2 regions of the Rhodococcus sp. NPDC003322 genome follow, and region 2 is predicted to be linked to the other one. Evidence: riboswitches for the same ligand, from Rfam matches in the RefSeq annotation. Region 2 holds a riboswitch; the other holds the start of a gene.
The links. A riboswitch is a leader RNA that binds a small molecule or an ion and turns the genes downstream of it on or off. The one in region 2 is predicted to bind cyclic di-AMP.
Positions count from the first base shown of each region.

Region 1: it holds a riboswitch for cyclic di-AMP, as region 2 does, so the genes downstream of both, ACWDUM_RS04205 (transglycosylase family protein) here and ACWDUM_RS18215 (NlpC/P60 family protein) in region 2, are expected to answer to the same signal.

Region 1 is NZ_JBSFSC010000001.1:905,456-909,444, reverse strand. Features, by position in the region: gene ACWDUM_RS04215 (helicase-associated domain-containing protein) at 1-1,607, opposite strand, end outside; gene ACWDUM_RS04210 (hypothetical protein) at 1,668-1,859, shown strand; gene ACWDUM_RS04205 (transglycosylase family protein) at 1,926-2,537, opposite strand; cyclic di-AMP (ydaO/yuaA leader) riboswitch at 2,543-2,746, opposite strand; gene ACWDUM_RS04200 (glycosyltransferase 87 family protein) at 2,878-3,989, opposite strand, start outside.
Region 2 is NZ_JBSFSC010000004.1:404,103-408,091, reverse strand. Features, by position in the region: gene ACWDUM_RS18225 (hypothetical protein) at 1-452, opposite strand, end outside; gene ACWDUM_RS18220 (NlpC/P60 family protein) at 527-1,570, opposite strand; gene ACWDUM_RS18215 (NlpC/P60 family protein) at 1,793-2,359, opposite strand; cyclic di-AMP (ydaO/yuaA leader) riboswitch at 2,372-2,536, opposite strand; gene ACWDUM_RS18210 (hypothetical protein) at 2,665-2,934, opposite strand; gene ACWDUM_RS18205 (DEDD exonuclease domain-containing protein) at 3,068-3,989, shown strand, end outside.

The sequences.
Region 1 (3,989 bases), on a different contig from region 2:
AGGGCGTGCAGTTCGGCGGCGGTCCGCCCGGCGTCGAGGGCGCGCCGCACGCTGGCCTCCCCGACCCGGTACACCGTCGCCGCGCCCGCCGACTCGACGTCGGCGACCAGCGTGATCTGGGCGAGCAGATCCGGCACCAGCGGCCCCGGCGCGATCACCGTCAGGTCCGCCTGAACCAGCACGTGGTCGATCGGTTTCGGCAACGCCGCGACCATCTCGGCGAGCACCGACTCCGGAGGGCCGCCGTGCAGCAGGCTGCGGCCCGGTGACGACAGGGCCCCGCGGCCGATCAGCCCGACCACGGTCGCCTCCCGCAGGGTGTGCTCGATCGCGGACACCCCGAGCCGGCCCGCCCAGCGGGGCCGGCGCCACGCCACCACCGCCGCCACCGCCGCGGCGCTCGCACCCACCCCGGTGCCGAGTTCGGCGACGACGTCGAGCACGAACCGGCGATCCCGCGGGGCGCCGGACGCCCGCACCTCGTCGGAGAGGGCGGCGATCGGCTTGTCGTGTGGGTCGCGCAGCCCCACCGTCCACGGTCGGCGCGGCAGGTCCAGCCACACCTGCGCGAGCAGCTGCCACCGATGCCCCGGGGTGCCCTCGAGCCACGCGTCCGCGGCCGTGGTGGGCGCCCAGTACTCGTCGCCGGTGTCGGCCGCGGGCAGCGGGTCGGGGACACCTGCGGCGATCAGCCCGGCGGCGGACAACAGTTCGACGAGCAGGCTCACCCTGACCTCGTCGATCCCGACGACCTTGGCCAGCCGCCGCGCCTCGCGCACCCCGAGACCCCCGGCCTTGAGGGTCGGTGCGGGATGGTCACCGAGCGCGCCGAGCAGTTCCTCACAGTGCCGGATCAGTTCCAGCGCCTCGCCGGCGGCGGCCGCGTTCACCTCGGCGATCTTGTGCTTGGTCCCGCGGACCGCGGGCGGGGCCAGCACGGACGGGTCGGTGACGGTCTCGCCGCGCAGCACCTGGCCCACCTGGTGGGGCAGTTCGACGGTCTGCTCGTCGAGCCAGGTCAGCAGGCCCGATGCGAGGAGCCGCTGCACCGGCCGATCCGGCGAGGTGCCGGGGGCCGCGTCGCGGGTCCGGCCGATCGGTGAGCTGGTGGCGAGGGTGTCGAGCAACCGTCGTTCGTCCTCGGTGAGCCCCGCCACCGCCGCGGCGATCTGATCCGCGGTCAGCGTGGTGGTGGCCGGGTCGATCCGCCAGGTGACCGCATCGCGCGCCGCCGGTGTCACCCGCAGCGCCTTGGTGCCCCACACCAGCGCCCGGTCGCGCAGCACCGTCAGCGCGCGATCCACGGCCCGCGCCGGTGCCCGGCCCGCGACCGCGTCGGCGAGCTGGTCGCGCCGCACCCCGGACTCGGCGGCGCCGTCCCGGGCGAGCAAGCCGATCAACGTGAGTTCGAGCACGCTGAGGTCGTCCGCCACCCGCAACACCGACGCCCGCTGCTCGGCGCGGGACGCCAGCACCGACAGGTTCGCCGGCGGGGGGACCGCCAGGTCCGGGCGCAGTCGCAGCAATTCCGCCAGCTCGCGGTCGCTCCGCGTGCTGAGCCAGGTCGCCAGGCTGTCGGTCACGGCGGCGGGATCGGTTTCGGTCATCGATTGTCAGATTAGTGACCTGGGCTGTACCGGATGCCGACTCGGTGTCAAAATGGCCTCGTGGCTAACAATTCGAGCAAGCGTTACGTTGATCCAGGCTGGCCGGAGCACGTCAAGGAAGGTGACCACGCGGTCACCGAGCTCTCGTCGACTCGTTCCGGAGGGTTGTCCCCGTTCGGTGAGGAGACCGAGTTCCCGCGGCCGCTGTCCGAGCTGCCCTACACCCATCCCGTCACCGTCATCAACCGCTGACCGGACCGAACGGCAGAAGGGCCCCGCACCGAAACGGTGCGGGGCCCTTCTCGCGTTCTGGGTGGCTCAGCGCGGAGCGACGGACTTTAGGAAGTCGATGACCTGCGGGTTGAGCTTGGCCTGCTCGTACAGGTTCTCGATCTGCGGGTCGACGGCGATGCCGCGGGCCTTGACGGCCTGGATGGTGCTGTCGAGCGAATCGAACACGTCGGCGGTGCCGTCGGTGGTCGGGATGCTGGTGACGGCCGGGGCCGGCGCCGGCGCGGGGGTCTCGGCCTGGGCGGCCGGTGCGCTGCGCTGGGTCGGGGCGCTGGTGAGGCCGAGGCTGGAGGAGCAGGACGGCCAGGCGCCCCAGCCCTGCGAGGCGAGGACCTTCTCGGCGACCGCGATCTGCTGCTCGCGGGTGGCCTGGTTGGCGGTGGCCGCGTACTGGCCGCCGCCGTGGGCGGTCCAGGTGCTGGGGGAGAACTGCAGGCCGCCCTGGTAGCCGTTGCCGGTGTTGATGGACCAGTTGCCGCCGGCCTCGCACTGGGCCAGGCGGTCCCAGTCGGAGTCCGGGGCGGCACCTGCGGGGGCCGCGAAGGCCGCACCCGCCGCGCCGAACACCGCGGTGGTGACGACGACCTTGGCGGCGGTCTTGCGCGTGTTCGTGGGCTTGCGATGGCGTCCAGCGCTCATGGAGGTTTTCCTCTCCGCACGCGCCTGCGAGGTCAGCTGTCGGGTTCGGGCTGAGAGGTCGCCCGGCCGTGATCGCTCCGTGATCGGCGCGAAAAACGGCTTCACCCCAAGGAAGGCCGGTTGCTCGCCTCCCGGTGTCCACTGGGGACGTGGGTCCCCCGTCCTTGTCCCTGGTTTCCTCTGGGGAATCCGTTCCGCGGGACAAGGTTTGGCGCGGCGGTCCGGACTGGCCGGAACACCGACCGCTGACGACCGTACGTGGCCGATCGCGGTGAGTCACCTCCTACGAAATCGGCGTGTTTCTCGGCGTTTCGCCAGGAGAGGTGGGCGTTTTCGCAGGTCAGCTGGCCGCTGCGTGGTCGAGACCGGTCCGTGACTCAACCGTTATGTGAGGTAGATCACAAGACTTCTCGGGGGTGTCCTGGGGCTTCGAGCGGCCGCGACCCCGCGGCGCGATCAACGTCGCCGCCGCAATCACCACGAACAGCAACGGATACACCGCCGCGAAGAGCGGGACGAGGGCCGCAGGCGCCGGGATCATGAACAGCCCGATCGCGTACACGTCGTCCGGGAACCGGTGCGCCCAGCACAGCAGCGGCACCGCCAGCGCGACAGGAAGCAGCCAAGGCGTCGCCCGCCCGGCCCGCAGCGCCCGATCCAGCGCCAGGATCAGCAACGGCACGAACCACACCCAGTGGTGGCCCCACGAGAACGGAGAGACGGCGCACGAGGTGAGACCGCACAGTGTCGTGGCGAGGAGGGTCTGCCCGCGTCGGTGCGCGAGTCGCGCCGAGGCCAGCCCGAGCGCGGCGAGCGCGATCGCAACGCCCAGCCACAGCAGCCGCGGCGGCTCGTCGAGGTTCAGCCACCGTGCCAGGACACCCGACGCGGACTGGTTCGCCGGCCACGCCGTCTCGCCGATCCGGGTCGAATGCCAGATCACGCCGGTCCAGTACGCCCTGGAGTCGGAGAAGATGACCGCGAAGCCGAGGGCGACGGTGGCCGCGAAACCCGCGACCGCCGTCGCGGCCGCCCGCCACTGCCGGGTGAGCAGCAGATGGACGACGAACAGCGCCGGGGTCAACTTGATGCCCGCCGCGACGCCCACCCCGAATCCCCGCAGCCTGCTGCCCTCGGGGCGACCGAGATCCCACAGGATCAGGAGCATGAGCAGCAGGTTCACCTGGCCGAGCCAGATCGTGGTCCGTACCGGCTCGAGCCAGCTGAGGATCACCGTCAGCAATCCGGTGGTGACATACAGCGTGCGGTCGGTGCGGTAGCCGAGCAGGCGCCAGCACAGCAGCACGACCAGGTACAGCGCCACGAAGTTCGTCAGGTGGCCGAGCAGGGTCGTCATCTCCGGCGTGAACAGACCCAGCGGGGCGAACAGCACCGCGGAGAACGGGGGATACGTCCACCACATCCCGCCGTGCAGTGCATGGTCGTAGAGTC
Region 2 (3,989 bases):
TTCCACGTGTCCCCGCGCCGCGCCACCACCAGCGAGACCGGTTTGCGCGTCGGACCGAGGTCCGCACCCTCGATCGCGTAGCGCAGATAGACCTGCGGAGCCCACACGTCGGTGGCCTGCAACTGTTCGGCCAGGTCGCTCGGCACCGGCGTTTCCGGGCCGCCGCCGATCTCGTAGCCCCAGTCCGCGAGTGGCACCGCCGCCAGGTTGCCCATCCGCCGCACCTCGGCGGCGAGGAACTCCGGCATCGCTCCGGGGTCGAACAGCTCCGCCAGTGCCGACGCGTCGCCGGCGCGAGTCGCTCCGGCCCATCGGTCGAGCAGGTCCTGGACGCCGGCGCGCCGAGCCTGTTCGAACGGGCTGACCGCGGCGGTGGACGGTGCCCCGGAGCCGGGTTCGGCGGAATTCTGGTGCAGCACCAGGCCCGCGGCGCCCGCGACGACGATCAGCAGGCCGGAGAACGCGAGCGCCTCCCAGGTCCGGATCCGGCGACGCGGCGACCGCGGCGCATCCCCCTGTTCGATGGTCAGTACCGGCGGGCGCCGTAGAACGGGTAGGCGTCGAGCGGTGCCACCTTCACCGGGACGCCGAACGTGGACGCGTGCACGATGTTGCCGTTGCCGGCGTACATGCCCACGTGCGAGGCGTCGGAGTAGTACAGCACCAGGTCGCCGGGCTGCAGGTCCTGCTTGCGAACCGGGGTGCCGCCAGCGGCCTGGGCCTGGCTCGACCTGGGCAGCGACTTGCCGATCTGCTTGTAGGCCCACACCATCAGGCCGGAACAGTCGTAGCCGTCCGGCCCCGTCGCGCCCCAGACGTAGGGCTTGCCGACCTGGGTCAGGGCCGCCTGCAGTGCGCTCGAGTTGGCACCCGGGACCAGGCCCTTGAGCACGATCGCGGGATCGTATCCGGGAGGGAAGGCGGAACCGGCGAGCGTTGCCTTCTCGGCGCTCGTCAGGGCCGCAAACGCCTGGGTGACCTGCCCGATCTGCTCCTGCAGGTCGCTCTGGGTGCGCTGCAGGTCGTCGCTGATCGAGCGGGCGTGCTCGGTCGCCGTCCGCGCGTCGTCGGCGGATCGCCGCGAGGCCTCCTCGGCCGCGACGGCCTCGTCACCGGCCTCCTTGAACTTGCGCACCTGGGCGGCGGTGTCGGTGGAGAGCACGCTGAGCGTGGACATCTGGTCGAGCAACTGCTGCGGCGAGTCGGAGACCATCACCGCGAACAGACGGTTGACCCGTCCGCCCTGGTAGTTGGCGATCGTCAACCGGTCCACGGCCGGCTGGAACTGGGCCATCGTCGCGCGCGCCTCGTCCAGGCGGCGCTGATCCTGCTCGTGCCTGAGCTCCGCATCCCGCTGGACGGAGAGCTTGGAGTCGAGGTCGATCTGCGCGTTGTGCATCGCCTCGGTGGCCTGCTCGGACTTGCGCGAGAGATCGGACAGACGCTCGAGCGCCGCGGTCGGGTTGTCGATGGCGGGATCGGCTGTCGCCGGTCCGGCGCCGACGGCGACGAGGACGAGGGAGAGCGCGCCGGTTGCGATCGCGGTGGACCGCCTCCTCAGTGAAGCCACGAGCCGGGCACTCCTGTTCTTACTCGCCGGAAGGTCTCGGCAAGGTTACGGAACGGCATACGACGGTGTCCACCCCGGCTGAATCGTGACATTGCCTCACGCGGGCGCCGTCCTGCACAAACGGCGACGGGCCCGCCGATCCGTGCTGGATCGACGAGCCCGTCGGAGTGGCAAGTGCCACATGTGCGCCGTGGCACTTCCCCGGCCACGGCGTGCGGGATGTCAGTAGCGGCGTGCGCCGTCCATCGGCATCGAGGAGATCGGGGCACGCTTGACCGGAGTACCGGAGGTGGCGGCGTGGATGACCTCGCCGTTGCCGGCGTAGATGCCCGAGTGCGAACCGCCGTAGAAGGACACCACGTCACCGGGCTGCAGGTTGCCGGTCGACACCGGGGTGCCGGCCGCGGCCTGGTCGTAGCTCGTGCGGGGCAGGTTCAGACCGGCCTGCTTGAAGGCCCACTGCACGAGGCCGGAGCAGTCGAAGGCGTCCGGTCCGGCTGCACCCCAGACGTAGGGGGCTCCGATCTTGCTGGCAGCGGCCTCGACGGCCTTCTGGCCTGCGGTGAGGACCGGAGCGGGAACGAGGGCCGGGGCGCCGGGCGCCGCCGGGAGCTGCGGGAGACCGGGGATCTCGATGGTCTGCGCCGGAACGCCGGGGATGTCGAAGGTGCCGACGCCGGGGACCGTGACGGGCTCGGCCAGTGCGGGCGCCGCGGTGGCCGTGATCGCGCCGACGGTGAAGATGCCGGCGACGGCGACGCGCCGTGCCTTGGAGCTCAGTGTTGCCACGAAAGGAGGTGCCTTTCTTCCATTCCTCCGCCGACCGAGTTAGCTGACGGGTTCGGGCTGGGAAGATCAGCCCTACCCGACGGCACGCGGTGTGCGCTCCGACGGGATTCACCCCAGTGGAAACGTGGGTTCCCGGCACGATTCCCTTGCGGGACATCGTTTAGGCGGTACCTCGCGATGCTGCGCCGGTGTGGCGCTGCAAGACTCCGCAAGGTCTCAACGAGATTACGAAGCGCACCCGGCAATGTCGACCCGAACGAGACCGACAACCGGTCAAATCGGTCATTTTCGACACTGTACGACCGTCAGGCAACGCCCGGGTCACGAAGCGATAACGACCGGCCGGTCTGTGCCGGATCGACGGTGGGCACCAGCCGCAGTCGAGGCACCAGCCCCGCGTCGGCGAGCGCCGCCATCGCCGCTCGTTCATCCTGCTCAATACTCATACGGGCCACCACACCGGACCGCGCGGTCTGCGTCGAACCCTCGGGCGCCGGGTAGCCGAGGAGCACGGTCACCACACAGTCGCCACAGGCGATGTCCCGAACCGCACACCGGCTGCAATCCACGATCATTGTGACCCTCGTCTCACTCGCGCCGAACCGGCGTGTCATCCGGCCTCTCCGACGGAAGCTAGCGAGTCGCTCCGACAGGTTGGCGGGGACAGGCCGGCCGGGGCTGTCGGCACCCCCGCCTAGCCTGTGCCCCGTGAGTTCCCGCGACGCCACCGCACGCCAGCTGACGTTCGACGAGCTGGACACCCCGCTGCGGGACACCACGTTCGTCGTCGTCGACCTCGAGACCACCGGCAGCAACTCCGGCGACGACGCCATCACCGAGATCGGCGCGGTGAAGGTCCGGGGCGGCGAGGTGATCGGCGAACTCGGCACACTCGTGGACCCGGGCCGCACCATTCCTCCTTTCATCGCGCAGCTCACCGGAATCACCACGGCGATGCTCGTCGACGCACCACGGATCGAACAGGTACTGCCCAGTTTCCTCGAGTTCGCCCGCGGCGCCGTCCTGGTCGCCCACAACGCCCCGTTCGACATCGGATTCCTGAAGGCCGCGGTGTCGCGACACGACCTCGCCTGGCCGCCGTTCCAGGTGCTGTGCACGGTCAAGCTCGCCCGCCGGGTGCTGTCCAGGGAGGAGGCGCCGTCGGTGAAGCTTTCCGCGCTGGCGGACCTGTTCCAGGTCAGCACCCGGCCCACGCACCGCGCGCTGGACGACGCCCGCGCCACCGTCGACGTGCTGCACGCCCTGATCGAACGGGTCGGCAATCTCGGGGTGCACAGCTACCCGGAGCTGGTCGACTACCTGCCCAACGTCTCGGCGGCCCAACGCGGCAAACGGGGCCTGGCCGCGCACCTGCCCCGGACCCCGGGCGTCTACCTGTTCCGCGGCCCGTCGGACGAGGTCCTCTACGTCGGCACGGCGGTCAATCTGCAGCGTCGGGTCCGCGGCTACTTCACCGGGTCCGAGACCCGCGCCCGAATGAAGGAGATGGTGGCGCTCGCCACCCGGGTGGACCACGTCGAGTGTGCACACGGACTCGAGGCCGGGGTGCGCGAACTGCGACTGCTCGCCGCGCACGCACCCCCGTACAACCGGCGCTCGAAGTTCCCCA